2 regions of the Staphylococcus hyicus genome follow, and region 1 is predicted to be linked to the other one. Evidence: a T-box and tRNA genes for the amino acid it is inferred to sense, from the RefSeq annotation. Region 1 holds a T-box; the other holds one or more tRNA genes.
What was found. The T-box of region 1 lies ahead of leuS (leucine--tRNA ligase). A T-box ahead of a tRNA ligase gene usually reads a tRNA of that ligase, here a tRNA-Leu.

Region 1 (15,251 bases):
AAGCCTATGAATTAATTGAGCAAGGTTATAATACTGTTTCTGCAAATGAAGCATTAGGTTTTGAACCTGATTTAAGAGATTATGATATTGCGGCCCAAATGTTAAAACATTTGGGCGTATCATCTGTGAATTTATTAAGCAATAATCCCGAGAAATTTGAGGGATTAAAAAAATATCAAATTGATATTAAGGAACGTATTCCTTTAATTACATGCGAAAATGAAAATAATCATGACTATTTAGAAGTTAAAAAAACACAAATGGGACATTTAATTTAGGAGGTAAAATGATGAAATTTGAAGGTCAACTTATTGGAGAAGGTTTAAAAATTGGGATTGTCGTGAGTCGATTTAATGATTTTATTACAAGTCGACTCGTTGATGGGGCGAATGATGCGCTCAAACGTCATCAGGTAAAGGAAGATGACATTGATATCGCATATGTACCAGGTGCATTCGAATTGCCAATCGTTGCTAAGAAAATGGCACAATCAGGCAAATATGATGCCGTTATTACTTTAGGTTGTGTTATTAGAGGGGCAACGACACATTATGATTATGTTTGCAATGAAGCAGCTAAAGGCATTGCCAAAGCGAGTGATGATTCAGGTGTGCCGGTAATTTTTGGTGTCGTTACGACCGAAAATATTGAGCAAGCGATTGAGCGCGCTGGTACGAAAGCAGGGAATAAGGGTGCTGAAGTTGCAGTAGGTGCAATTGAAATGGCAAATCTTCTTAAAACCCTGTAAATATAACATGTATGAAATATGCGTACATGACATATGTAGATGTCTTTATGAAGCGTTTGAATTTGCTTAATAAAAGGATTTGGGGTATCAATCAAAATGAAATGACATGTTAACTCCATCAAAATCCTTCTCGTAAAGACCACATCTTTGAATAAAAATAAAAAACATCCGACACTGTTCATATACTCATGAATGTTGTTGGATGTTTTTAATGAACGGGATTGGGATGTCCCACTCCTAATTTTTCTCTATGTTGCCAGTTATATACAAAATTGTTCGTTATAACGTTTTAATACAACGTTGCTTTTCTTCTGCCGAATTATTCTGCTTGTGACATTTGGATTTCTTACGAGAATAACTAAACAATGTACCTAAAAGTGCTAAGCCACCAACAACTGCAAGTGTTTTTGGCTTAACAAACTCTTTAAAAGCAAGTGTTAAGTTTTGAGGACGTTCAGCCAATCTTCTCATAAAATAACCAAACCAGTCATCACCATATGGAACATATATCGTAAAGTGATATCCCTCTTTCGCAATTTGTTCAGCTAATTCAGTTCTAAAACCATATAACATTTGAAATTCAAATTTAGATTTATCAATGTTATTTTCTTTTACAAATGCTTTAACATGATTAATGATATGATGGTCATGTGTCGCGATTGAGGTGAAGTTTTTAGCGTTTAGTAAACGTTTTTCGATTAATCTTATGTAATTGTTATCGATTTCTTCTTTAGTTTGATAAGCAATATGTGGCGATTCTTTGTATGCCCCTTTGACTAAACGCAATCGCAAATCAGGATATTTATCTAAGAGAACGTCAGCTTTAAATAGATATGCTTGAATTACAGTCCCAACGTTCGTAAATTCACTTTTTAAACGATCTAATGTTTGTGTTACATCAAATAAACTGTCATATTTCTCTGTATCGAAATTAATGTGCATATTGTTATAAGATTTAGCTGTTTTTACGATTTCGTAGACATTGTCATATGCTAAAGCACGATCAAATTCAATACCAAGTTGACTTAATTTTATAGACATATGTGCGTCGAGCTTATTTTCATGTAATACTTTCATTACTTTTAAAATTTCATTTTTAGCGTCAATCGCTTCTTGACGGTTGTGAACAAATTCTCCAAGGATGTCTACAGTGCCAGCGATGTTTTTATCATTCAGACGTTTTATCGTGCTAACAATATCAGGCAATTGATTTCCTGCTACAACTTTTTTTGCCCCAAGTGAAGGTCCCACTTTTTTTGCCGTCGCATTTAAAAAAGCATTGTTAGATAACGCCATAAAAAAATTCTTAACTAAACCCATATTGATTCCTCCCATGTCTCTGTAATGCTCATAGTGATAGTGTATCACGATTATATAGTGTAAGAAAACGGTTTCAAAAAAGTTTTTAGAATTTAATGAAAAAGAGAGGGAGTAGGGGGTGTGAAATTACCCTAGCGTTTCTTAAAATAGCCATCAAAACATTTATTCATGAATATTGATGGCTATAAAAATAAGGGAGGCGCAGAGGATCATATTCATATGGACATACGAATAAAGTAACAAATTATCGTGTAAACTGTATACTTGCATCAATAGGCTCTTGTAGGGCAGCTGAAAAAATAGGGAGATTAAAAATAATGAAAAAACTAAGTGCACACTTTAGGAAAAATTTCATGTTTTAACTCCTTTACAGTTTGACTTACTTGTACCTTAGCATACTGGTTTAAATGTGCTGCAAAGAGATTGTAAACCTACGTTAAAGGTTCAATGAACTTTCCGAATTGTTAAAATGATGTAAACGATAAGATGTAAATCTTAACGATAACTTTAAATTTAAAATGGCGATACCATGTTAAAATAGTATTAAGCATATGTAAGGGAGTTTTTAAATGTTTAGAGATTTGATTTTTTACACATTAGGCACCGATTTGGATACCTTTTTCCAATATTTTGTTTTTGAGCTTATTTTATTAACGTTAATCGGCTTGGCTATCGTGTTTTTCAGTAAAAAATTATGGATAGCTATTACATTAATTATTGGATTAAATTTAATTGATGCAGGGATTGTCGGTAATTTTAATGCCATGCAAGGTGAAGGGACTTTAATCGGGCAATTTTTCTTAATGATAGTTGCTAAATTTTTCCCTACATTTTATGAAGTCCTACTTGTAGTGTTAATTTCACGCATTCCATTTTTTAGACGCAAATTTAAACTCGCATAATGTCGTTACAAAGAGCTGTTATAGGCGCTATATTGATGAATGATTTTGGCGTACGTTTATTGTCATAAATTGACATAGACGTACGTTTTATATTTGATGGCACATTTTGTAAAGAATTGATAAGATTAAATTAAAGATTTCTGAAATAGGAAGGAACAATAGTATGTGGAAATGGGAAACAGAAAATGAAGCTAAAGGTGTCGTAGTGATAATACATAATATGTTAGAACACACGGGGCGGTATGCTTATGTCATTACACATTTGCGTCGAAATGGATATCATGTCATTATGGGAGACTTACCTGGACAAGGGCAAAGTTCGAGAACGAAAAAAGGACAAATCGATCATTTTGATGTCTATCAAGAACGTGTGCTAGAATGGATTCAAATTGCAGAAGAATATCACCTACCTACATTTGTATTTGGGGTTGGTCTAGGTGGGCTTATTGCTGTCAATGTTCTTGAAAAATTTGATTTAGCTCTAGAGGGTCTTGTTTTGATATCACCGCTATTTGCGTTTCATCAAACCAATCAAACTCGAAAACATTTGGTAACTTCACATCTCGGAGATGTTTCGAAAAGTGCAAAATTTGAACTGGGTTTCCAAATAGAAGATTTAACGATGAACCCAGTAGTACAAGAGGAAACATTAAAAGATGCATTAATGTTAAAAAAAGTGAGTTATCATTGGTATAAGCAAGTGACGCAAGCTATGAAGAAAACAATAGAACACTTGGATACCCTTCCTAAGTTGCCGTTATGTGTTATGTACGGGACGAAAGATACAGTATCTGATACAACAGTTACGCAGCATGTCATACAACAGTGTATGTGCGATGAAATGTATTATAAAGCGTGGCCAGGGATGGTGCATGAAATACACAATGAAATAGAACGTGAAGCGGTAATGCGTTATGTTTTAAGTTTTTTAAATAATCGTGTCTTTGCAGCGGGATTTGTAGTGGAAGATCAGGTCACGTTATAAGTGACATGGTTATGACAATCACATGTAAAATATTGCATGCAAATAGAATTCATGGTAAATTAATAATGTGAAAAATATCACATATAACATAATTGATTAAAGGACTACGTAGATAGGAGCGTGTCAGTATGTCAAAAAAAGGTAACAAAGTAGTTTTAGTAGGAAATGGTGCAGTAGGTGCGAGTTACGCATTTACTATGGTAAGTCAAGGTGTAGCAGATGAATTGCTCATCATTGATATTAATGAAGATAAAGTTCGTGGTGACGTATTAGATTTAAACCATGGTGCACCGTATGCGATGTCTCCAGTAAAAGTAAAAGCAGGTAAATATGAAGATTGTGGCGATGCAGATTTAATCGTGATTTGTGCTGGCGCGCCGCAAAAAGTTGGAGAAACTCGCTTAGATTTAGTAGAAAAAAATGCAAAAATATATAAAGGTATTATTACTTCTATTATGGACAGTGGTTTTGATGGAATTTTCTTAATTGCAGCAAACCCTGTTGATATTTTAACTTATGTAACATTAAAATATTCTGGTTTACCAAAACATAAAGTGATTGGTTCGGGTACAATTTTAGATACAGCGCGTTTCAAACATCTATTAAGTGAAGCATTTAATGTTGCACCTTCAAGTGTACATGCCAACATTATTGGTGAGCATGGCGACTCTGAAGTACCAGTATGGTCTAGCGCAACAATTGCAGGTGTATCTCTTTATGACGAATTGAAAAAAGACCCTGCTAAAAGTCATTTAATTGAAGATATCTATGTACAAACGCGAGACGCAGCGTATGATATCATTAAAGCTAAAGGTGCGACATATTATGGCGTTGCAATGGGATTAATGCACATTTCTAAAGCAATATTACGTAATCAAAATGTTGTATTAACAGTTTCAAGTTATTTAGAAGGCGAATATGGTCATGAAGGTGTGTATACAGGCGTACCTACTTTAATCAATAGAGAAGGTGCAGTTAAAATTATTGAAACACCATTAAATGATGAAGAAAAAGAAAAATTTGCGAAATCTTGCAAAGTATTAAAAGATATGCAAGATTCTATTGAATATTTATTTGAATAATTAAAAGTCGATAATTAATTAACGATATGATTAAGCTTTCAATGTTTAGGGTACACATATCATAATGACTATTGTATCAATTAGGATAATCTATATTGGAGGCTTAATCATGGGAAAAAAATCAAAATATGATGTAAGTGATATCGTTCTTTTGGATAATTTGCAAAAGCAAGTCGAAGAGATTTTTGATGAGATTGACAAACAATTTAATTTATCTAAAGAAGAGTTTCTTATTCTACTTACGTTGTGGGATAAAGGTTCTATGACTTTAAAAGATATGGACAATTATGTCAAAGTAAAAGCTTATAAACGAACACGAACGTTTAACAATTTAGTCGAAAAAAAATGGATTGTAAAAGAACGACCTTCAGACGATGAACGCACTGTGATTATCCACTTTAATGAGAACAAATCACAAGATAAACAAGAACTTATTGATTTTACATGTACTGCCATTGAAAATAGGCAAGATAACTTAAAAAATCAACTTAATTCCATCATAAATGGCTGCGAAATATAAATCTATGGATGGTTCCTAATTAACGTTGATATTAATGGTAAAATGATTCAATTAAGTTTGAATACATGTATAGAATAAAACGGAAGTGAGGGCATTAACTCACTTCCGTTTTTCTATACCAATAATATAAGGGGGATGATTTTGTTGATTTATAAACTCATATTTAATAACGTGGGCTTGTTGTTGATTTAATTGTTCAAAATATGCATTTAATAGTTGGCTTTCTTCATAACCTTCTGGGTGACCCGGGTATATCGCTAAAACTATGATACCTTCTGGGCGTAGGCATTCGAATATACTTTCAAATGCTTTAATTGTATTCGGCGCGTTGGTAACGATGGTCTTGTCTCCTTTAGGCAAATAGCCTAAATTAAACAATGCGGCATCAATTGTTGAGCGATGCGTTGTATCGATGTATTGTGTAATGTTTTCATGACCAGTGTGAATTACTGTGACATTAGAATAAGATTGAACTTTTTGACGCGTTTGTTCAATTGCTTGTAATTGAATGTCACATGCATAGACATGACCATTAGGGACTGTTTGTGCTAAAAATTCGGTATCATGACCATTTCCACATGTACCGTCAATAACAATACTGTCATCTCTAACATGGGATTTGATTAATGATTTTGCAAATGGCAAAATACGTTGGACTATCATTGTAACACCTTCTGATTAGGATGATAATGAGCACCTTGTACGGACTGTCTTCGCTCTAATTCTGCATCTATCTCATTTAATACTTCCCATTTATTGACACTCCACATAGGACCTACGAGTAAATCAATTGGCCCGTCACCCGTAATTCGATGCACGATCATAGATGGAGGTAATAATTCAAGTTGATCACACACTAAATGAATGTATTCTTCTTTAGTCATAAATTGCAATAATCCTTTTTCGTATTGTTTGACCATAGGTGTGCCTTTTAACAAATGAAGTAAATGGATTTTAATGCCTTGTACATCCATTTGAGATACGACGCGCGCAGTTTCCATCATCATGTCATAATTTTCACCTGGCAAACCATTGATTATGTGAGTACAAACATTAATATTGTGTTTTCTTAATTTTTGTACGCCTTCATAATAACACGCCATATCATGAGCACGGTTGATAAGGTCTGATGTTTCTTGATGAACGGTTTGAAGCCCGAGTTCAACCCATAAATAGGTACGTTGATTCAGTTCAGCCAAATATGCCACCACATCATCAGGTAAACAGTCTGGACGCGTGCCTATAGAAAGCCCAACAACACCTTCTTCATTTAAGGCTGCTTCAAACTTTTCGCGTAGTATATGTACAGGTGCGTGTGTGTTTGTAAAAGCTTGGAAGTAAGCGATATATTGACCTTCATGCCACTTTTCATGCATATGTTCTTTAATTTCTTTAAATTGAACATGAATGGCATCGGCTCGATTTCCTGCAAAGTCACCACTGCCAGCGGCTGAACAAAACGTGCACCCGCCGTGAGCAACAGTACCATCTCGGTTTGGGCAATCAAAACCTCCATCTAAAGCGACCTTGAAAATCTTTTGTCCAAAATGCTGTTTCAGATGGTAATTTAGCGTGTGATACCTTTTGTTTTCAAATGCATAGGGAAAGTATTTACCCATATGAAGAAACTTCCTTTCTAAATTAAATGTATTTCAAGATTTTAACATATTTTGTGGTAGTCGTGTTATAGTGAAAAAATAAAGACAAAGAAATGAAGAGGTGTCAAACATATGAAAATGCCGAAAGAAATTTGGTGGCTTGTGATTGGAATGGCAATTAATATCACGGGTGCCAGTTTTTTATGGCCATTAAATACAATTTATATGAGTGAAGTTTTAGGGAAATCATTAAGTACAGCGGGAATTGTATTGATGGTAAATGCTTTTGGTATGGTCGTGGGTAATTTATTAGGAGGCGCACTATTTGATCGTTTAGGTGGATATCAAACCATTATGTCAGGTACGTGGATCAGTTTGTTTGCTACGGCCGGGTTGAATTTTTTTCATGGTTGGCCATGGTATCCCTTATGGCTTATCATTTTAGGATTTGGTGGGGGAATGATTATACCAGCGATTTATGCAATGGCGGGAGCGGTTTGGCCTAGAGGTGGTCGCCAAACGTTTAACGCTATATATCTCGCGCAAAATATTGGTGTCGCAGTGGGAGCAGCGTTAAGTGGATTTGTTGCTGAACTTAGTTTTAACTATATTTTCTTAGCAAATTTACTCATGTATGTAGTTTTCTTTTTTGTAGCACTATTGAATTTTAAAATAGAATATCGTGCTACTGTTAAAACTGCGGAAACGTTAGAGGGTATGACACATGTACAAAATAAAAAACATTTTAAAGCATTACTATTAATTTGTGTGATGTTTGCAATTTGTTGGATTGCATATGTACAATGGCAAACAACAATCGCATCCTTTACGCAAGAAATTGGGATTTCAATGAGTCAATACAGCTTGCTTTGGACTATCAATGGTATGCTGATACTGCTAGGACAACCCCTTATTTCACCGATTATTTATGTATTAAAAGGTCAACTGAAAAAGCAACTCTATGTTGGGGTGTTGATTTTCATCATTTCCTTTTTTATTACAAGTTTTGCGGAAAGCTTTACAATGTTTATCGTTGGTATGGTGATATTAACTTTTGCTGAAATGTTTGTTTGGCCTGCCGTGCCAACCATAGCGAATACTTTATCTCCTAAAGGAAGAGAAGGGGTCTATCAAGGTATCGTTAACTCTGCATCTACAGTAGGCAAAGCGTTCGGACCATTAATTGGTGGTATCCTTGTAGATGTATTTAATATGCAAGTGATGTTTCTTTCAATGATTGGATTGTTAATGGTGTCCATCGGATTTATCTCTATTTTTGATAGACGTATAGATAAGAAAATGTTATATCGATAAGTAAAGATATTAGCTTGCATAATCGTTATAAATTTCATATGATAGTAATGAATCGTATGAGAAGCATGTCTCAAGTGATGTTTCAATACAGAGACAAGGGTTTATTTTATAGTTTTAAAATAAATCAAGGAGTAGTAATTCATTGTTATATCTAAAGAGAGTTAGTGGTGCTGGAAACTAACGTTATAGGATGAATGAACTTGCCGATACTAAATGAATTTAATGACATCTCAATCCATTATGTAATGAAGCGCACACAAGTGAACTAGGGTGGTACCGCGGTGAAAATCGTCCCTATTTGTAGACATAATTGGGTTGAGATGTTTTTTTAATTAGGAGGAATGATTGTGAATTATAATCATCAAGAGATTGAAAAAAAGTGGCAAACCTATTGGCTAGAAAATAAAACTTTTAAAACGAAAGATAACTTAGGCCAAAAGAAATTTTACGCTTTAGATATGTTTCCTTATCCTTCAGGTGCTGGGTTACATGTGGGGCATCCAGAAGGATATACGGCAACAGATATTATCTCTAGATATAAGCGTATGCAGGGTTATAATGTGTTGCATCCAATGGGATGGGATGCATTTGGACTACCAGCTGAACAATATGCATTAGATACAGGTAATAGTCCGGCGGAATTTACAAAAAGAAATATTCAAACGTTTAAGCGTCAAATTCAAGAGCTTGGTTTTAGTTATGATTGGGATCGAGAAGTGAGTACAACAGACCCTGATTATTATAAATGGACACAATGGATTTTTATTCAATTATATAAAAAAGGGCTTGCATACATTGATGAAATTCCGGTCAACTGGTGTGAAGCGTTAGGGACTGTATTATCTAATGAAGAAGTTGTAGATGGTGTATCTGAACGTGGTGGTCATCCTGTTGTACGTCGTCCGATGAAACAATGGGTTTTAAAAATCACTGCGTATGCAGACAGATTGTTAGAAGATCTAGAAACACTTGATTGGCCGGAATCTATTAAAGATATGCAGCGTAACTGGATTGGTCGTTCTGAAGGTGCAAAAGTTTCATTCGGTATTGAAAACAGTGACGCATCGATTGAAGTATTTACAACACGACCAGATACCATTTATGGTGCAACATTTTTAGTGTTAAGTCCTGAGCACACATTAGTGAATCAAATTACAACGCCAGCTCAAAAAGATAAAATAATACAGTATCAGTCAGAAGCGGCAAAAAAATCTGATCTTGAACGTACTGATTTAGCGAAAGAAAAGTCAGGAGTATTTACAGGGGCTTATGCACAACATCCATTATCCGGTGAACGTGTACCGATCTGGATTGCAGATTATGTGTTATCTACGTATGGTACGGGTGCAGTCATGGCGGTTCCGGGTCATGATGAACGTGACTATGAATTTGCTCAAACGTTTAATTTGCCAGTTCACTATGTTATTGAAGGTGAATTGACAAATGGTGTCTTCAGTGGAGACGGTATTCATGTGAATTCGAATGAATTAAATGGTTTAAACAATAAATATGCAATTGCTAAAGCGATTGAAATTTTAGAAGAAAAAGGATTAGGCGAGAAGAAGGTAAACTATAAACTAAGAGACTGGTTATTTAGCCGTCAACGTTATTGGGGCGAACCGATTCCAATCATTCATTGGGAAGACGGGTCAATTACGACAGTACCTGAAAATGAATTGCCTTTGCTTCTTCCTAAAACAGATGAAATTAAACCTTCGGGAACAGGTGAATCGCCATTAGCAAATATCGATGCGTTTGTGAATGTGGTCGATCCGGAAACAGGAATGAAAGGGCGACGTGAAACAAATACTATGCCACAATGGGCGGGAAGCTGTTGGTACTATTTACGCTATATCGATCCTAAAAATGACCAAATGTTAGCAGATCCTGAAAAATTAAAACATTGGTTACCGGTTGATCTCTATATCGGTGGTGTAGAACATGCGGTATTACACTTACTATATGCGCGTTTTTGGCATAAAGTACTTTTCGATATTGGTGTCGTACCGACAAAAGAGCCTTTCCAAAAATTATTTAACCAAGGTATGATTCTTGGTGAAGGTAATGAAAAAATGAGTAAATCGAAAGGTAATGTCGTAAATCCTGATGATATCGTAGCATCGCATGGTGCGGATACGCTACGATTATATGAAATGTTTATGGGACCTTTAGATGCTTCTATTGCCTGGAGTGAAAATGGTCTCGATGGTTCTCGACGATTCCTAGACCGAGTTTGGCGTTTGCTTGTTTCAGATCAGCATGAATTAAGTACGAAAGTTGTTGACGAAGATACACCGCAATTACAAAAAATATATCATCAGACGGTGAAAAAAGTTACTGAAGACTTTGAAACGTTAAACTTTAATACTGCAATTAGTCAATTAATGGTCTTCATAAATGAGTGTTATAAAGCTGAAAAAATCAACAAATCTTATGTAGAAGGTTTTGTAAAAATGTTAGCACCAATTGCTCCGCACGTGGGTGAGGAATTATGGTCGATTTTAGGACACGAAAGTACAATTACTTATCAACCATGGCCGAGCTATGATGAGCAATTACTCGAGGGTGAAGTGGTTGAAATTGTAGTTCAAGTCAACGGCAAAGTACGTGCAAAATTAGAAATTTCTAAAGATGCTTCTAAAGAAGAAATGGAACGCCTTGCATTTGAAAATGAGAATATTAAAGGGGCTATTGAGGGTAAAGAAATCAAGAAGGTCATTGCCGTACCTCAAAAACTTGTTAATATTGTAGCAAAATAGATTGATGAAAGGATGTTCAGAAATGAAAGAAATCACCACTGACGAATTAAAATCTTTATTATTAAGCCATGATGTTGTAAATGTGATTGATGTTCGTGAGGATGAAGAAGTAGCTATGGGAATGATTCCAAACGCAAAGCATATCCCAATGAACACTATTCCTAATCATTTGAATGAATTTAATACGGACGAAACGTATTATATCGTTTGTGCAGGTGGTGTACGTAGCGCAAAGGTTGCAGATTATTTAATTGACCATCGTATCGATGCTGTAAATATCGAAGGTGGTATGAATGCATGGGGTAGTGAAGGCTTAGAATTTAAACGTATTTAAAAATAAACATACTAAGATTAGCGGTGAAGAATTTTATGAAGATAGAATTCTTCACCGCTATTTTTTATAGTGTTTGAAAGAAATAGGTTGTCTAGTCCCTTGGTTAATAAAACTGTATTATCAAACTGATTAACTTTAATAATGATATAAAGAATTAAAGGAGTATGCTCGCTTTTCTAGGCGCCTTACCTCAACTAATTTAGAGCGCAGAAATATCTTGGATTTCGTCGCTCAAAATGGATTTTTAGTTTCGGCTTAATGCCTCAGATGTCTCGGGTAAGGACGCAATCAAAGTGATGTTTTCACCATTCTTCCCCTCATGAAAACTATATATACAACCCACAAAGTTCACGTCCGAGAAATTTTGGTTTTTTTGATTAACGAGCTCGCTGTGTCTCAGCCTCAAAAGTTTCCTTAAAGGGTATGCGCGCTATTAAAATTGAAAACTATGGAGACAAACGTATTTAATTAGCTAATGAAAGTTCTCCGAGCGTATCTAAAGATCATTTTTTAATTAATAAAGTAAGATGCGTAGTGAATATCCTTTTACATCTTCGAGAAGAAAGAAAACATTACAATCAAGAAAAGATTAATTTAGTCCAACAACTTTCGGAATTCGAAATGCTTCTTTCTCTTCCTGGTTTTGGAAGACTAACAACAGCTTTATTCATCGGAGGATTTATTATAAAGTTTTCTAAGAATAAAAAGTTAAATGCATACGTTGGTATTCGTATATTTCAATTAGGACAATCAATTATCAAGGTACTATTAATCGTAGAGGAAATAAAAAAGCAAGAAAGCAATTATATTTGATAGTTCTGAATACAATTAGAGGGGCGAACTAGAATTCGAATTGGTATCTTTTACCCACATAAACACACCCCATAAAGTTAGATTTTTTGTCTAACTTTTGGGGTGCACATCATGCGAAGAATTTTGTTGGTTTTTGGATTAACAGGGGAGTTATGTCCAAGGCCATTTATTAAAGCGTATGGAATCCAGCATAATAGCCAGCTACATAGCCAGTAACAAGTGCACTTGTAATATTATAACCACCAGTATAACCATGAATATCCAGTACTTCTCCACAAAAGAACAGACCAGGTACTAACTTTGATGCCATTGTAGCGGGCATAATTTCTTTAATCGAAACACCGCCTCCAGTAACGAAGGCTTTGTCTAAAGGGAGTGTGCCATTTACTTTAAATGTAAAGTTTTTTAATAGATGGATAAATTGATTAAGTTGTTGTGATGTTAAATGATGATATGTAGTATTTGTGTCGATTTCAGCTTTTGAAAGCATAAATGTTAAATAACGTTCTTCAATTAAACCATGCAAGCTGTTTTTTACTATTTTATCAGGTGTTGATGAAAGTAAAGTCGTTACGTACGCCTTTAATTCAGTTTCATTCATGTCAGGAAAGACATCAAGATGCATGTCAATTAAAGGTTGCTTTTGTTGTTTTTGTTCATAATATACAAATTGACTACATCTTAAAGCAGCCGGGCCACTGATTCCAAAATGAGTGAATATCATATCCATTTGATGTGTTACACGTTTTTTACCATTTTTCTTTAGTACAGATAACGCTACATTTTTTAAACTTAATCCTTTTAGCGTTTCTAATTTAATAAACGCTTCACTTGATTTGATGGGCACTTCTGTAGGAAAAAGCTCTGTTATTGTGTGGTTAAACGTTTTAGCAAAGCGATACCCGTCACCAGTTGAACCTGTTTGAGGGACGCTCGTTCCACCTGTTGCGATGATTAATGATTTTGAGACATATGTTTGATGGTCATCTGTGACAACTTCAAAGCATTGCTCACTATTTTTAGATACAGAGGTTACGGTTGTTTCTTCCTTAATTGTGACATGTTGCTGATTTAACGTTTCAACAAGTGCATGTAACACATCTTCAGATTTATTGCTGACTGGAAACATTCTACCGTGATCTTCCTCTTTTAAAGGAACGCCTCGCGATTCAAAAAACGAGATGATAGATTCATTATCAAAAACGGAAAAAGGACTGTATAAAAATTTACCATTTCCGGGAATATGTTTAATAATTTCATTATATGGTAGTCGATTGGTCACGTTGCAACGACCGCCACCTGAAATTTTCAATTTACGACCGAGGCCTTTTTTCTTTTCTAATAATAAAACGTTTTGCCCTTGCGCGCTTGATGAAATTGCAGCCATTAGGCCACTTGGGCCGCCGCCGATGACAATTGTTTGATAGCACATAGCGTGAATTCTCCTTGTTCTTGATATAACGATTTTAACATAATACTTTTACGTGTATAATAACCATATTGTGTTATAATTTATTTTTGAAATTAGTAGGTTAGGTAGGTTGAACTATGAGTGAAAATAAAGAATTAGTCAGAGGGACCTTTCTTCTAACAGTAAGTATACTTATTACTAAAATATTAGGAATTATCTATATCATTCCTTTTTACAAAATAATAGGGGGTGCGGATAATTTAGCGCCTTTTAACTATGCTTACGGTCCATATAATATCGCCATTGCAGTAGCTACTGCAGGTGTCCCTCTTGCTGCATCAAAATATGTCGCCAAATATAATACCATTGGCGCCTATCGCGTGAGTCAAAAGTTATACAAATCTAGCTTTATCGTTATGAGTATTACGGGGGTTTTAGGATTTATTATTTTATATTTGCTATCACCAACAATTGCATCGATTACAATTGCCAACAACACTAATGATGCTGATGGTTGGACAGTTGCAGAAATCACTTCGATTATTCGTACGATAAGTTTCGTAGTTATTTTTATCCCGTTACTCGCAACATGGAGAGGCGTTTTCCAAGGATATAAATCCATGGGACCGACAGCACTCTCAGAAGTTACTGAACAAATAGCGCGTATTTTATTTATTTTAGTTGGGAGTTATATCGTTTTAAATATCGCTAAAGGATCTGTATTATTTGCAAATGGTATTGCTACATTTGGTGCTGCCATTGGAGCGATAGTAGGATTATTAACACTTTGGTGGTATTGGATAAAGCGTCGACCACATATTCAAAAAATGGTTGAATCTGACACGACGGGTATCGATGTGTCTTACGGAAAAATGTACAAAGAAATTATTTCTTACAGTATCCCATTTGTTATCGTAAGTCTGAACTTTCCGTTATTCATTATTGTGGACCAACTTACGCATAATAACGCATTAAGCATGGCTGGTTTTGCGCCGCGATTACAAGATATGTTCTTTACGATGTTGAATATGACTACGAATAAAATTGTGATGATACCAACGTCATTAGCTGCTGGTTTTGCTATTAGTTTAATTCCATATATTACCAAAACGTATGAATCTGGCGATTATATAGAAATGCATAAGCAAATTCGTACCTCTTTAGGTGTATTAATGTTTATTACTGTGCCAGCAAGTTTAGGTATTATGGCATTAGCAATACCACTGTATACCGTCTTTTATGAATTTAGTTTTGATGGCAGTAGACTGTTGTTTTATTATGCGCCAGCTGCAATTTTAATTTCATTGTTAAGTGTAACCGCATCGATGCTACAAGGTATTGATAAGCAAAAGCTTACTGTATTTATTGTCATAGGTTCTGTAATGATTAAATTTATTTTAAACACGCCATTAGTATTTTTATTGCATACGGCAGGTGCTATTTTAAGTACATGTATTGCTTTGAC
Region 2 (15,251 bases), 330 kb from region 1:
ATTCCAAGAAGCAGATTTACTATCGATGACCACACCTATTACGAAACATAATTATCAAGTCAATGACGTAAAAGACATTCCAAAAATTGTGAAAGAAGCGTTTTATATTGCAAATTCAGGTCGTAAAGGGCCTGTAGTAATTGATTTTCCTAAAGATATGGGGATTCTAACAACAGATAAAACACATGATACTACGATCCATACACCAGGGTATGATGTCAATCTTACACCAACAACTGAAGAAATACAGAAAGTTATTGATTTTTTAAATACAGCTGAGAAACCACTTGTTTTAGCAGGGGCAGGCGTCAATTTTTCAAAAGCAAATAGTTTACTACAAACATTTGTAGAACGAAATCATATTCCGGTTGTGACAACGCTACATGGATTGGGTGCAATGCCTTATGAACATCCCCTATTCCTAGGAATGGGTGGCATGCACGGTTCTTATGCAAGTAACATGGCCATTACAGAATGTGATTTACTCATCAATTTTGGTTCAAGATTTGATGATCGCCTTGCGAGTCAACCGAAGACATTTGCTGAAAATGCCACAATTATTCATGTCGATATTGATGCTTCTGAAATTAATAAAGTTATTAACACTCATTTAGGCATCGTAGCTGACGTCAGAAACGTTCTAGAAGCCTTATTAAATCAAACACCGTGTCCGTCTAAACATCGGTCATGGTTAAGGCAAGTTGAACACTACAAAGCAAAGCATCCGTTTAAATATCTCCAAGATGACCATGCATTATTTTGCAGACCACAACGTGCGATTGAATATATCGGAGAAATTACTAATGGCCGCGCTTATGTAGCCACAGATGTTGGGCAACATCAAATGTGGGTCGCCCAATTTTACCCTTTTCGGACACATGGTCAATTCATTACTAGTGGTGGATTAGGAACAATGGGATTTGGTATCCCAGCAGCAATCGGTGCACAATTTGCTAAACCAAAAGAGACGGTCGTGGCTTTCGTTGGTGATGGCGGTTTTCAAATGACAAATCAAGAACTCGCCTTACTAAAGGCATATCAACTTAATATTAAAGTCGTACTCATTAACAACGGGACACTTGGCATGGTGAAACAATGGCAAGATAAATTTTTTAAACAACGTTTTTCACATTCTGTATTTAATGACCAACCCAATTTCGTCAAATTAGTTGAAGCCTATGGTGTGAAAACCTTTTTAATAGATGATCCTAGCCATTTAGAGCGAACGCTTGAAGACGCTTTTAACTACGAAGGTCCTGCTTTTATTGAAATTCGTATCTCACCTGAAGAACCAGTACTTCCAATGGTTCCTAGTGGTAAAGCAAATCACGAAATGGAGGGATTACTATGAAACGTACCTTCAAATTAAAAGTATTTGATAAAGCAGGTACTTTAAACCGTCTTACTAGCATTTTTGTCCGGCGTCAATTCAATATCGTTACCATTGCTGCAAGCCCCACCCGCGATGAAGGATTAACAGAAATCACATTTGTTGCAGAAGTTCCGAACGAAAATGTCACACGCACCATTATTCAGCAATTAAAAAAGCAAATCAATATTTTAACTGTAGAGGATATCACTGATACAAATACATTTAATCGAGAATTGTTACTTATAAAGCTAAAAGCGCCATCAGACATTTCAGTTTTAAACTCTTTACTTGAACCTTATGATACATTAGTTACTATTTTAAAAAATGATAACAATTTTATTTATTTACAAGTCACTGGTCCACAATACACATTAGACCGTCTTTTAGAACACCTCTCATCGTTAGACATCTCTCAAGTTTCACGGTCTGGACCTGCAGGCATTGTTTAATCATTCAACACATATTGTACGAGGAGGAATTTATAATGACAAAAGTTTATTATGATCAAGATATCGAAAATGATGTATTAAAAGGAAAGAAAATTGCAGTTATTGGATATGGCTCTCAAGGACATGCCCATGCACAAAATTTGAAAGATAACGGTTATGACGTCGTGATAGGTATTCGACCAGGACGTTCTTTTGAACAAGCTAAAGAGGATGGCTTTCATGTCTTTTCCGTTAGTGATGCGACAGCGCAAGCAGATGTCGTGATGGTTTTATTGCCAGATGAAATTCAAGGAGCCGTATACCATCAGGAGATTCAACCTAACTTACAACCGCACAATGCACTTGCATTCGCGCATGGCTTTAACATTCATTTTAATGTAATTCAACCACCTACAGACGTTGATGTCTTTTTAGTAGCACCAAAAGGGCCTGGTCACCTTGTTCGACGTACTTTTACAGAAGGTTCTGCGGTCCCTGCATTGTTTGCTGTACATCAAAACGCATCCGGCAAAGCACGTGATATTGCACTCAGTTATGCTAAGGGCATTGGCGCAACGCGTGCAGGTGTACTTGAAACATCTTATAAAGAAGAAACTGAAACAGATTTATTCGGAGAGCAAGCAGTATTATGCGGAGGTGTCACACGCCTTATTCAAAGTGGTTTTGAAGTATTAACTGAAGCTGGGTACCAACCAGAAATTGCCTACTTTGAAGTGTTACATGAGATGAAACTCATTGTCGACTTACTTTATGAAGGTGGATTAGAAAATATGCGTTATTCCATTTCAAATACAGCTGAATTTGGAGACTATGTTTCAGGTCCACGTGTTATTACAGATGAGACTAAAAACAATATGAAAGCTGTTTTAAAGGATATTCAAACAGGTGTATTTAGTGATCAATTTATTCAAGACAACGAAAATGGATTTAAACGATTTAAACAAATGAGACAACAACAAAAAGACCATCCTATTACTCAAGTTGGCCAAGATTTACGGAAAATGATGCCTTTTATTAAAACAAAACAAATTCAAAAGTAAACGAATTATTTAAAGGAGCTGTTCATGATGACAAGTCATATTCAACTATTTGATACCACACTTAGAGACGGAGAACAAACACCTGGCGTAAGCTTTTCATTTGATGAACGTTTGGCAATTGCGAAACAACTTGAACATTGGGGTGTTGATGTGATTGAAGCGGGTTTCCCCGCTTCAACTCAAGGGAGCTTTGACTCTGTAAAAGCCATCGCACAAACGTTAACAAAAACGACTGTGACAGGTTTAGCAAGGTGCAAGAAATCAGATATCGATGCGGTATATGAAGCAACAAAAGATGCTGTGAAACCTTCCATACACGTTTTTATCGCTACAAGTCCAATCCATTTGGAATCAAAACTGAATATGACTGAAAAAGATGTACTGGCTTCCATTACGGAACATGTATCCTACGCAAAAACATTATTTGATGTTGTACAATTTTCACCTGAAGATGCGACGCGTACACCCCTTCCATTTTTAATTCAAAGTGTACAAACTGCTGTAGATGCAGGTGCCACAATAATCAATATCCCTGATACTGTAGGTTATAGTTATCCAACCGAATATGGGCAGATTTTTAAAACATTGAAACAAGAAATCAAATCTAAATCAGAAATCATATATAGTGCACATTGTCATGACGATCTCGGATTAGCTGTCGCAAATAGTATGGCAGCAATAGAAAATGGCGCCACACGTATTGAAGGAACATTAAATGGTATTGGCGAACGTGCAGGTAATACGGCACTAGAAGAAGTTGCGCTTGGGCTTTATGTACGTAAAGATCACTACGGCATCGAAACACACATTCAACTGAATCAAACAAAAGCAACTTCCGATTTAATTGCACGATACACTGGCATTGCCGTACCTCGCAATAAAGCGATAATCGGCAAAAATGCATTTAGTCATGAATCGGGAATACATCAAGATGGATTTCTCAAAAATCCTGAAACTTATGAAATCATGACACCGCAACTGGTCGGTATTAAACAAACTGAATTACCCCTGGGTAAATTGTCTGGTAAACACGCTTTTCAAGAAAAATTGAAACAACTCGGATACGATATCACATCGAATGAACAGAAAGTTCTGTTTAAAGCATTTAAAAATATTGCAGATAAGAAAAAGCAAGTCACTGATCGAGATATTCATGCGTTAATTCAAGGTACAGCTCATGAATTACATTCAAACTATCAATTAACTACATTACAACTTCAATTTGTCTCACACGGTTTACAAAGCGCTGTCGTCGTCATAAAGGATAAAGATGGGCAAACATATCAAGATTCATGCATAGGTACAGGGTCAATCGTCGCTATTTACAATGCAGTTGATCGTATTTTTAATATGAAACCTGAACTTTTAGATTATCGTATTGAAGCCATCACTGAAGGGGCAGATGCGCAAGCTGAAGTGCGCGTTTCTATACGATTAAATAATGTGCAATATGATGGCGTAGGTTTTGACCATGATATTATATATGCATCTTGTAAAGCCTATGTTGAAGCATCATCTAAAGCAATGTCTCATATCAACACAAGTGAGGTGGTTTAACATGACTAAGCGAGTTGTTGCGATAGCTGGTGATGGTATAGGTCCTGAAATCATGTCAGGCACATTAGACGTATTAAAATTGTTAGCTCATAAATTTCATTTTAATTATGAACTTGAAGAACATCTCATGGGTGGATGTGCCATCGATCAATACAATACGCCTTTACCCGAACATACCCTGGCTGCGTGTAAACGTGCGGATGCCATTTTGTTAGGCGCTATAGGCGGTCCTAAATGGCAAAACCATCAAGAAAGACCCGAACAAGGATTATTGAAATTGCGACAATCATTAAGATTATTTGGTAATATACGCCCCACAAAAGTGACGCCATCAATGGTTAAATTATCCCCATTAAAGGCAGTAATCGTGACAAATACTGATTTTATTATCGTACGTGAACTCACAGGCGGCATATACTTTGGTGAACCAAGAGTACTACGAGCGGACTCAGCTATGGATACACTAGTTTATACAAAATCTGAAATCGAACATATCGCACATGTTGCTTTTAAACTCGCACAAAAACGAAAACAACGCGTCACTTCTGTTGATAAAGAAAATGTACTTGCAAGTAGTAAATTATGGCGTCAAACGATGAATGAAGTTGCACAATTCTATCCTGAGGTTCAATTAGAACATCTTCTTGTAGATGCTTGTAGCATGAAACTGCTTCAAAATCCACAACATTTCGATATTATTGTCACGGAAAATTTATTTGGAGATGTATTGAGTGATGAAGCATCCATGTTGCCTGGTTCACTAGGTCTCTCCCCTTCTTTGAGCAGAGGACATGATGGAGTAAGTTTATATGAACCTATTCATGGATCTGCGCCCGATATTGCTGGTCAAAATAAAGCCAATCCATTTGGTATGTTATTATCACTTGCGATGTGTTTAAGAGTAACATTTAACTTACCCGAAGCCGCTAAAATCATTGAATCATGTATCGAACATCTTATAGTTAATGAGTTAACTACTCCAGATATAGGCGGTCGTTATAAAACGAGTGATATTTTTAAATATGTTCAAACGTATATTAAGGAGGCGTAATTATGGGACAAACACTGTTTGATAAAATTTGGCATCATCATGTCATTACAGGTGATGCCGGTGAGCCACAACTACTATATATTGATTTACACCTTATTCACGAAGTCACTTCACCGCAAGCTTTTGAAGGATTACGTATTCAAAATAGGTCCTTACGCCGTCCTGATTTGACATATGCTACTTTAGACCACAACGTACCAACAATAGATATTTATAATATTCAAGACGATGTCGCACTAAACCAAATACAAGCACTTCAACAAAATTGTAAAGATTTCGATGTGACTTTATTTGATATGGGTTCACAAGAACAAGGTATCGTTCATATGGTTGGGCCTGAGCTAGGTTTGACACAACCAGGAAAAACAATTGTATGTGGAGATTCACATACGGCCACACACGGCGCATTTGGTGCAATTGCCTTTGGCATAGGCACAAGTGAAGTAGAACATGTATTTGCGACACAAACGTTATGGCAAATTAAACCCAAAAATTTAAAAATTGAAATCACTGGTTCGTTACCTAAAGGCGTCTATGCGAAGGACATTATCCTTTATTTAATTAATCAGTACGGTGTTGATTTTGGTACAGGGTATGCTATAGAGTTTACTGGCAACACCGTAAAGTCCTTATCTATGGAAGGCAGAATGACGTTATGTAATATGGCAATCGAAGCAGGTGCTAAATATGGTGTGATTCAACCCGATTCGACCACATTTGACTATTTAAAAGGACGTCGCTTTGTTGAAAATTTTGATAAAAAATTAAGTCACTGGCAAACATTATATAGTGACGAAAATGCCTCTTTTGATAAAGTCATTAAAATGGATGTATCACATTTAGAACCTCAAGTGACTTGGGGAACGAGTCCTGAAATGGGTGTCAGTGTCGGAGCGGCGTTTCCAGATATAAAAAACATCAATGATGAGCGCGCTTATCGCTACATGGGATTAAAGCCTGGTCAACGTGCCTCAGATATTCCGCTAGGTTATGTCTTTTTAGGTTCATGTACAAATGCCCGCTTATCTGATCTCATAGAAGCGAGTCGATACATTAAAAATCAAAAGGTTCACCCTAATATCACAGCCATCGTCGTTCCAGGATCAAGACAAGTAAAAAAAGAAGCTGAAACAATGGGATTAGATCGTATTTTTATTGAAGCAGGTTTTGAATGGCGTGAACCAGGATGTAGTATGTGCCTAGGTATGAATCCAGACCAAGTTCCTGATGGCGTTCATTGTGCCTCAACGAGTAATCGTAATTTTGAAGGTCGACAAGGTAAAGGGGCTCGAACACACCTCGTATCCCCTGCAATGGCAGCTGTCGCAGCGATTCATGGTCATTTTATTGACGTAAGAAAGGTGGCGAAAACATTATGATGAAGATTAAACCCTTTACCACTTATACAGGCACTGTCGTTCCTTTATTTCACGATAATATTGATACGGATCAAATCATACCAAAAGTACATCTGAAACGAATCTCAAAAAGTGGATTTGGCCCCTTTCTCTTTGATGAATGGCGTTATTTAAAGAATGGCCAAGATAATCCGGAATTCATCTTAAATCAAGCTCCATACAATAAGGCAACGATTCTCGTTACAGGAGATAATTTTGGGTGTGGCTCAAGTCGTGAACACGCTGCTTGGGCGCTAAAAGATTATGGTTTTCAAGTCATCATTGCTAAAAGCTTCAGTGACATATTTTATATGAATTGCACTAAAAATGCCTTGTTACCTATACGCCTTGACGATGATACAAGGCAAAAAATAGTTGCTGCAAAAAAAATCACAATTGATCTTCCAAGGCAACGAATTATTGTCAAAGATGATATCGTCACTTTTGACATTGAAGAAAGATGGAAACACAAATTTATCAATGGTTTAGACGATATAGGGATGACACTCGCTTTTGAAAAAGAAATAGAAGCTTATGAACGCGGTAAATTAAAGGAGTGAACAGAATGACTGTCACAACACCAACATTAAATATTAATGAAATTGATGATGCATATTTACGGTTAAAAGAGACCGTTAAAACGACCCCTCTTGAATATGATCATTATTTATCTTTAAAATATCAATGCCATGTCTATTTAAAACGAGAAGACCTACAGTGGGTGCGTTCATTTAAATTGCGTGGTGCCTATAATGCGATATCCGTATTATCATCCGAACAAAAATCACAAGGTATTACATGTGCAAGCGCAGGTAATCATGCGCAAGGTGTTGCGTATACTGCACGCCAACTTAATTTAAATGCAGTAATATTTATGCCTGTGACGACACCAAATCAAAAAATCAATCAAGTCAAATTTTTTGGGGATGCCAATGTTGAAATTAAATTGATTGGAGATACATTTGATGATTGCTTAAAAGAAGCATTAATATACACTAAAAATCATCAAATGACCTTTATCGACCCTTTTGATAACATGTATACGATTGCTGGTCAAGGAACAGTGGCAAAAGAAATTTTGACACAAGCCAATGATGCTCAAATACAATTTGATTATGTATTTGGTGCCATTGGCGGTGGTGGATTAATGTCAGGTGTTTCAACATATTTCAAATCACATTCACCTTTTACACAATGCATTGGTGTAGAACCACTTGGCGCAAGCAGTATGTTTCAGTCCGTATCACAAAATCGCATCATTAGTCTTGAAAATATCGACAAATTTGTAGATGGCGCATCCGTTGCTACTGTAGGCAATTTAACGTTCAATATTTGCAAAACTATGATTGATGACTACATACAGGTTGATGAAGGGGCAGTTTGTTCAACAATTTTAGATATGTATTCTAAACAAGCAATCGTAGCTGAACCTGCAGGCGCGCTTAGCGTTAGTGCATTAGAGCACTATCAATCACAAATCAAAGATAAAACTGTCGTATGTATTATTAGTGGTGGTAATAATGATATCAATCGTATGAAAGAAATCGAAGAACGTTCATTACTTTACGAAGAAATGAAACACTATTTTATTTTAAATTTTCCTCAACGACCAGGTGCATTAAAACAATTTGTCAATCACGTCTTAGGACCAAATGATGACATTACTAAGTTTGAATATCTTAAAAAAGCATCACAAAATACAGGAACAGTAATTATTGGCATACAATTAAAAAATCATGAAGATTTAGAAACATTGAAACACCGCATACATCGCTTTGATCCGAAGAATATGTATATCAACGAAAACAAAATGCTCTATTCATTGCTTATTTAATAGGAATACAAAAAACCCCAAGCACATATTGTACTTGGGGTTCATTTGCTTGGCAACGTCCTACTCTCGCGGAACGTAAGTCCGACTACCATCGGCGCTAAAGAGCTTAACTTCTGTGTTCGGCATGGGAACAGGTGTGGCCTCTTTGCTATTGTCACCAAACAATGTTTTACTTCGTGTCAAACGTTTTCACTTCGTAAAATACGGTGTGTTAAACGTTCGTATTCGAACATGTCACTTCGTAAAATGAATGATTATACATTCAAAACTAGATAGTAAGTATTGTTTCACAAGCATCACCTTATGAACTAAATTGATTAAGTCTTCGATCGATTAGTATTCGTCAGCTCCACGTATCGCTACGCTTCCACCTCGAACCTATTAACCTCATCATCTTTGAGGGATCTTATAACCGAAGTTGGGAAATCTCATCTTGAGGGGGGCTTCATGCTTAGATGCTTTCAGCACTTATCCCGTCCATACATAGCTACCCAGCTATGCCGTTGGCACGACAACTGGTACACCAGAGGTATGTCCATCCCGGTCCTCTCGTACTAAGGACAGCTCCTCTCAAATTTCCTACGCCCACGACGGATAGGGACCGAACTGTCTCACGACGTTCTGAACCCAGCTCGCGTACCGCTTTAATGGGCGAACAGCCCAACCCTTGGGACCGACTACAGCCCCAGGATGCGATGAGCCGACATCGAGGTGCCAAACCTCCCCGTCGATGTGAACTCTTGGGGGAGATAAGCCTGTTATCCCCGGGGTAGCTTTTATCCGTTGAGCGATGGCCCTTCCATGCGGAACCACCGGATCACTAAGTCCGTCTTTCGACCCTGCTCGACTTGTAGGTCTCGCAGTCAAGCTCCCTTATGCCTTTACACTCTATGAATGATTTCCAACCATTCTGAGGGAACCTTTGAGCGCCTCCGTTACTCTTTAGGAGGCGACCGCCCCAGTCAAACTGCCCGCCTGACACTGTCTCCCAACTCGATAAGAGTTGCGGGTTAGAAATCCAATACAATTAGGGTAGTATCCCACCAATGCCTCCACGTAAGCTAGCGCTCACGCTTCTAAGGCTCCTACCTATCCTGTACAAACTGTACCGAATTTCAATATCAGGCTACAGTAAAGCTCCACGGGGTCTTTCCGTCCTGTCGCGGGTAACCGGCATCTTCACCGGTACTATGATTTCACCGAGTCTCTCGTTGAGACAGTGCCCAAATCGTTACGCCTTTCGTGCGGGTCGGAACTTACCCGACAAGGAATTTCGCTACCTTAGGACCGTTATAGTTACGGCCGCCGTTTACTGGGGCTTCGATTCGTAGCTTCGCTAATGCTAACCACTCCTCTTAACCTTCCAGCACCGGGCAGGCGTCAGCCCCTATACGTCACCTTACGGTTTAGCAGAGACCTGTGTTTTTGATAAACAGTCGCTTGGGCCTATTCACTGCGGCTCTTCGAAGCGTGAACCTCAAAGAGCACCCCTTCTCCCGAAGTTACGGGGTCATTTTGCCGAGTTCCTTAACGAGAGTTCGCTCGCTCACCTTAGAATTCTCATCTTGACTACCTGTGTCGGTTTGCGGTACGGGCACCAATCTTCTAGCTAGAGGCTTTTCTTGGCAGTGTGAAATCAACGACTCGAAGAAAACATGTTTCTTCTCCCCATCACAGCTTGACCTTAATGAGTGCCGGATTTGCCTAACACTCAGTCTTACTGCTTAGACGTGCACTCCAACAGCACGCTTCGCCTATCCTACTGCGTCCCCCCATCGCTTAAAACGAATCATGGTGGTACAGGAATATCAACCTGTTATCCATCGCCTACGCCTGTCGGCCTCAGCTTAGGACCCGACTAACCCAGAGCGGACGAGCCTTCCTCTGGAAACCTTAGTCAATCGGTGGACGGGATTCTCACCCGTCTTTCGCTACTCACACCGGCATTCTCACTTCTAAGCGCTCCACATGTCCTTGCGATCATGCTTCAACGCCCTTAGAACGCTCTCCTACCATTGTCCTAAAGGACAATCCACAGCTTCGGTAATATGTTTAGCCCCGGTACATTTTCGGCGCAGTGTCACTCGACTAGTGAGCTATTACGCACTCTTTAAATGATGGCTGCTTCTAAGCCAACATCCTAGTTGTCTGGGCAACGCCACATCCTTTTCCACTTAACATATATTTTGGGACCTTAGCTGGTGGTCTGGGCTGTTTCCCTTTCGAACACGGACCTTATCACCCATGTTCTGACTCCCAAGTTAAATTATTTGGCATTCGGAGTTTGTCTGAATTCGGTAACCCGAGAGGGGCCCCTCGTCCAAACAGTGCTCTACCTCCAATAATCATCACTTGAGGCTAGCCCTAAAGCTATTTCGGAGAGAACCAGCTATCTCCAAGTTCGATTGGAATTTCTCCGCTACCCTCAGTTCATCCGCTCACTTTTCAACGTAAGTCGGTTCGGTCCTCCATTCAGTGTTACCTGAACTTCAACCTGACCAAGGGTAGATCACCTGGTTTCGGGTCTACGACCAAATACTCATTCGCCCTATTCAGACTCGCTTTCGCTACGGCTCCACATTTTCTGCTTAACCTTGCATCAGATCGTAACTCGCCGGTTCATTCTACAAAAGGCACGCCATCACCCATTAACGGGCTCTGACTACTTGTAAGCACACGGTTTCAAGTTCTCTTTCACTCCCCTTCCGGGGTACTTTTCACCTTTCCCTCACGGTACTGGTTCACTATCGGTCACTAGAGAGTATTTAGCCTTGGGAGATGGTCCTCCCAGATTCCGACGGAATTTCACGTGCTCCGCCGTACTCAGGATCCACTCAGGAGGGTATACGTTTTCGACTACAGGATTATTACCTTCTATGATTAACCTTTCCAGGTTATTCGTCTAACATATTCCTTTGTAACTCCGTACAGAGTGTCCTACAACCCCAACAAGCAAGCTTGTTGGTTTGGGCTCTTCCCGTTTCGCTCGCCGCTACTCAGGGAATCGATTTTTCTTTCTCTTCCTCCGGGTACTAAGATGTTTCAGTTCTCCGGGTCTACCTTCTCACATGCTATGTATTCACATGCGGATAACACGACATAACTCGTGCTGGGTTCCCCCATTCGGAAATCTCTGGATCACAGCTTACTTACAGCTCCCCAAAGCATATCGTCGTTAGTAACGTCCTTCATCGGCTTCTAGTGCCAAGGCATCCACCGTGCGCCCTTAATAACTTAATCTAAACGTGTTGATAAGCGTTCGCATTCTGCTTCATCACGGCACAAATCGCTCAGTTACTTACAAAAGTAAGCGCCTTCGCTCTTGTTTGTGATTCATAGACTGACAAACGCTTTCAATTCACGTTTATCGTATCTATAACATATGCACTACTTACCATCCACCAGTTATTAATTATTGTGAGTCGTCTGTCGACGACTAGCGATAATTTTTTGTTTCAAGCTTTTCGCTTGTCACTCGGTTTTGCTTGGTAAAATCTATACTTACTTATCTAGTTTTCAATGTACAATGTTGAATCCTCAAAATGAGCATTCAAAACTGAATACAATATGTCTTCGTTATTCCGTATCGCCTAAGGCGATATTCCGTATATTATCCTTAGAAAGGAGGTGATCCAGCCGCACCTTCCGATACGGCTACCTTGTTACGACTTCACCCCAATCATTTGTCCCACCTTCGACGGCTAGCTCCAAAATGGTTACTCCACCGGCTTCGGGTGTTACAAACTCTCGTGGTGTGACGGGCGGTGTGTACAAGACCCGGGAACGTATTCACCGTAGCATGCTGATCTACGATTACTAGCGATTCCAGCTTCATGTAGTCGAGTTGCAGACTACAATCCGAACTGAGAACAACTTTATGGGATTTGCTTGACCTCGCGGTTTTGCTGCCCTTTGTATTGTCCATTGTAGCACGTGTGTAGCCCAAATCATAAGGGGCATGATGATTTGACGTCATCCCCACCTTCCTCCGGTTTGTCACCGGCAGTCAACTTAGAGTGCCCAACTTAATGATGGCAACTAAGCTTAAGGGTTGCGCTCGTTGCGGGACTTAACCCAACATCTCACGACACGAGCTGACGACAACCATGCACCACCTGTCATTTTGTCCTCCGAAGAGGAAAACTCTATCTCTAGAGCGATCAAAAGATGTCAAGATTTGGTAAGGTTCTTCGCGTTGCTTCGAATTAAACCACATGCTCCACCGCTTGTGCGGGTCCCCGTCAATTCCTTTGAGTTTCAGTCTTGCGACCGTACTCCCCAGGCGGAGTGCTTAATGCGTTAGCTGCAGCACTAAGGGGCGGAAACCCCCTAACACTTAGCACTCATCGTTTACGGCGTGGACTACCAGGGTATCTAATCCTGTTTGATCCCCACGCTTTCGCACCTCAGCGTCAGTTACAGACCAGAAAGCCGCCTTCGCCACTGGTGTTCCTCCATATCTCTGCGCATTTCACCGCTACACATGGAATTCCACTTTCCTCTTCTGCACTCAAGTTTTCCAGTTTCCAATGACCCTCCACGGTTGAGCCGTGGGCTTTCACATCAGACTTAAAAAACCGCCTACGCGCGCTTTACGCCCAATAATTCCGGATAACGCTTGCCACCTACGTATTACCGCGGCTGCTGGCACGTAGTTAGCCGTGGCTTTCTGGTTAGGTACCGTCAAGATGTGCACAGTTACTTACACATATGTTCTTCCCTAACAACAGAGCTTTACGATCCGAAGACCTTCATCACTCACGCGGCGTTGCTCCGTCAGGCTTTCGCCCATTGCGGAAGATTCCCTACTGCTGCCTCCCGTAGGAGTCTGGACCGTGTCTCAGTTCCAGTGTGGCCGATCACCCTCTCAGGTCGGCTACGTATCGTCGCCTTGGTAAGCCGTTACCTTACCAACTAGCTAATACGGCGCGGGTCCATCTATAAGTGACAGCAAGACCGTCTTTCACTGTTGAACCATGCGGTTCAACATGTTATCCGGCATTAGCCCCGGTTTCCCGGAGTTATTCCAGTCTTATAGGTAGGTTACCCACGTGTTACTCACCCGTCCGCCGCTAACGTCAAAGGAGCAAGCTCCTCATCTGTTCGCTCGACTTGCATGTATTAGGCACGCCGCCAGTGTTCATCCTGAGCCAGGATCAAACTCTCCATAAAAGAAGTAAGCTTGATATAGCTCGTTGATTGGTTAAGCCAATCACTCTTGAAAGTACGTTACGTACTCAAAATTATTGGAATTAACGTTGACATATTGTCATTCAGTTTTCAATGTTCATGATTAATAATGGAGCGGGTGATGGGAATCGAACCCACAACATCAGCTTGGAAGGCTGAGGTTTTGCCATTAAACTACACCCGCAAATAATTTTAGGTTGATGCGGCCGAGAGGATTTGAACCTCCACGGGAATACTCCCACTAGGCCCTCAACCTAGCGCGTCTGCCGTTCCGCCACGACCGCTCGGTAAAAATCTTTGATTTTTTCGACAAGATTTATTTTACTATCCTCATTAGCTAAAGTCAACACTTTTTTAACAAATTTTTAACATTCGTAAAACACGATTAACTTTTTTGCAACGTATTAAAGCATAAATCATTTTCGTCCTTAAGTCAATACTCTTTTTATAATTAATTGCAATTTATGTGACGACCTGTATTATTATACGTAGCATAGCATTTAAAGTCAATATTATTTCCAATGTGAAAAAGGATAAAAATTCGTCTTTAATAGAATCTTTATCCTTTTAATCATATTTATAAGATAACAACCTTACTTTATTATAAGCGAGAAATCATTTTTAATTCACCGCCACATTGACCACATCTCATTTTTTTAATATTCACCTTGCGAATCCGAAGAAACTTTTGATGACACTTTATACATGTATATTCATAATTCGCGCGCTGGCGATATGAAAGTGTTGGTGTACAGTACCTTGGCGCACATACCTGTTGACTTAACAATTTAAAATCTGCATCTTTATGTTGATACCCTTTACCATCTAAATGTAAGAAATAATGGCAAAGCTCATGTTTAATAATGTTATCAATGGCTTTTTCTCCAAAATGTTCATATTGTTTAGGATTGATTTCAATGTGATGTGTGTTTAGTAGATAGCGGCCACCTGTTGTGCGCAATCGTTCATTAAAATAAATTTGATGACGAAACGAACGCCCAAAATATTTTTTAGCAATATATTCTGCACGCACTTGCAAATATTGGTTATCCATTTGGATCAATCATTGTTAATGAGACTTTTCCTTTATGTTGATCAATCCCATCTACCCACACTTCTACAATATCACCGACACTTACAACATCCATGGGGTGTTTTACAAAACGTTTTGCCAACTTTGAAATATGAACCAAGCCATCTTGTTTTACGCCTACATCTATAAATGCACCAAAATCAACGACATTTCTTACTGTGCCATTTAATTTCATACCTCTAGATAAATCTTCAATAGATAGCACATCTGATTTTAATTGAGGTGTTTCATATTTGTCACGTGGATCACGATGCGGAGCCATAAGTGA

Region 2: it encodes a tRNA-Leu, which carries the amino acid that the T-box ahead of leuS (leucine--tRNA ligase) is inferred to sense. The anticodon was not compared.

What each region holds. Positions count from the first base shown of each region.
Region 1 covers NZ_CP008747.1:1,171,594-1,186,844, forward strand. The annotation lists gene SHYC_RS05600 (bifunctional 3,4-dihydroxy-2-butanone-4-phosphate synthase/GTP cyclohydrolase II) at 1-278, shown strand, start outside; gene ribH (6,7-dimethyl-8-ribityllumazine synthase) at 290-748, shown strand; gene SHYC_RS05610 (proline dehydrogenase family protein) at 1,028-2,068, opposite strand; gene SHYC_RS05615 (hypothetical protein) at 2,638-2,970, shown strand; gene SHYC_RS05620 (alpha/beta hydrolase) at 3,134-3,955, shown strand; gene SHYC_RS05625 (L-lactate dehydrogenase) at 4,084-5,037, shown strand; gene SHYC_RS05630 (transcriptional regulator, SarA/Rot family) at 5,147-5,557, shown strand; gene SHYC_RS05635 (tRNA 5-(aminomethyl)-2-thiouridylate-methyltransferase MnmM) at 5,657-6,220, opposite strand; gene SHYC_RS05640 (tRNA modification radical SAM protein MnmL/YtqA) at 6,217-7,176, opposite strand; gene SHYC_RS05645 (MDR family MFS transporter) at 7,288-8,469, shown strand; T-box leader at 8,584-8,768, shown strand; gene leuS (leucine--tRNA ligase) at 8,814-11,228, shown strand; gene SHYC_RS05655 (rhodanese-like domain-containing protein) at 11,251-11,562, shown strand; gene SHYC_RS05665 (BaiN/RdsA family NAD(P)/FAD-dependent oxidoreductase) at 12,545-13,807, opposite strand; gene SHYC_RS05670 (putative polysaccharide biosynthesis protein) at 13,924-15,251, shown strand, end outside.
Region 2 covers NZ_CP008747.1:845,493-860,743, reverse strand. The annotation lists gene ilvB (biosynthetic-type acetolactate synthase large subunit) at 1-1,351, shown strand, start outside; gene ilvN (acetolactate synthase small subunit) at 1,348-1,821, shown strand; gene ilvC (ketol-acid reductoisomerase) at 1,857-2,861, shown strand; gene SHYC_RS03910 (2-isopropylmalate synthase) at 2,889-4,418, shown strand; gene leuB (3-isopropylmalate dehydrogenase) at 4,420-5,469, shown strand; gene leuC (3-isopropylmalate dehydratase large subunit) at 5,472-6,848, shown strand; gene leuD (3-isopropylmalate dehydratase small subunit) at 6,848-7,426, shown strand; gene ilvA (threonine ammonia-lyase IlvA) at 7,432-8,700, shown strand; rRNA gene rrf (5S ribosomal RNA) at 8,748-8,862, opposite strand; rRNA gene SHYC_RS03880 (23S ribosomal RNA) at 9,014-11,940, opposite strand; rRNA gene SHYC_RS03875 (16S ribosomal RNA) at 12,321-13,872, opposite strand; tRNA gene SHYC_RS03870 (tRNA-Gly) at 14,001-14,074, opposite strand; tRNA gene SHYC_RS03865 (tRNA-Leu) at 14,092-14,174, opposite strand; gene SHYC_RS03860 (SprT family protein) at 14,492-14,944, opposite strand; gene SHYC_RS03855 (Tex family protein) at 14,937-15,251, opposite strand, start outside.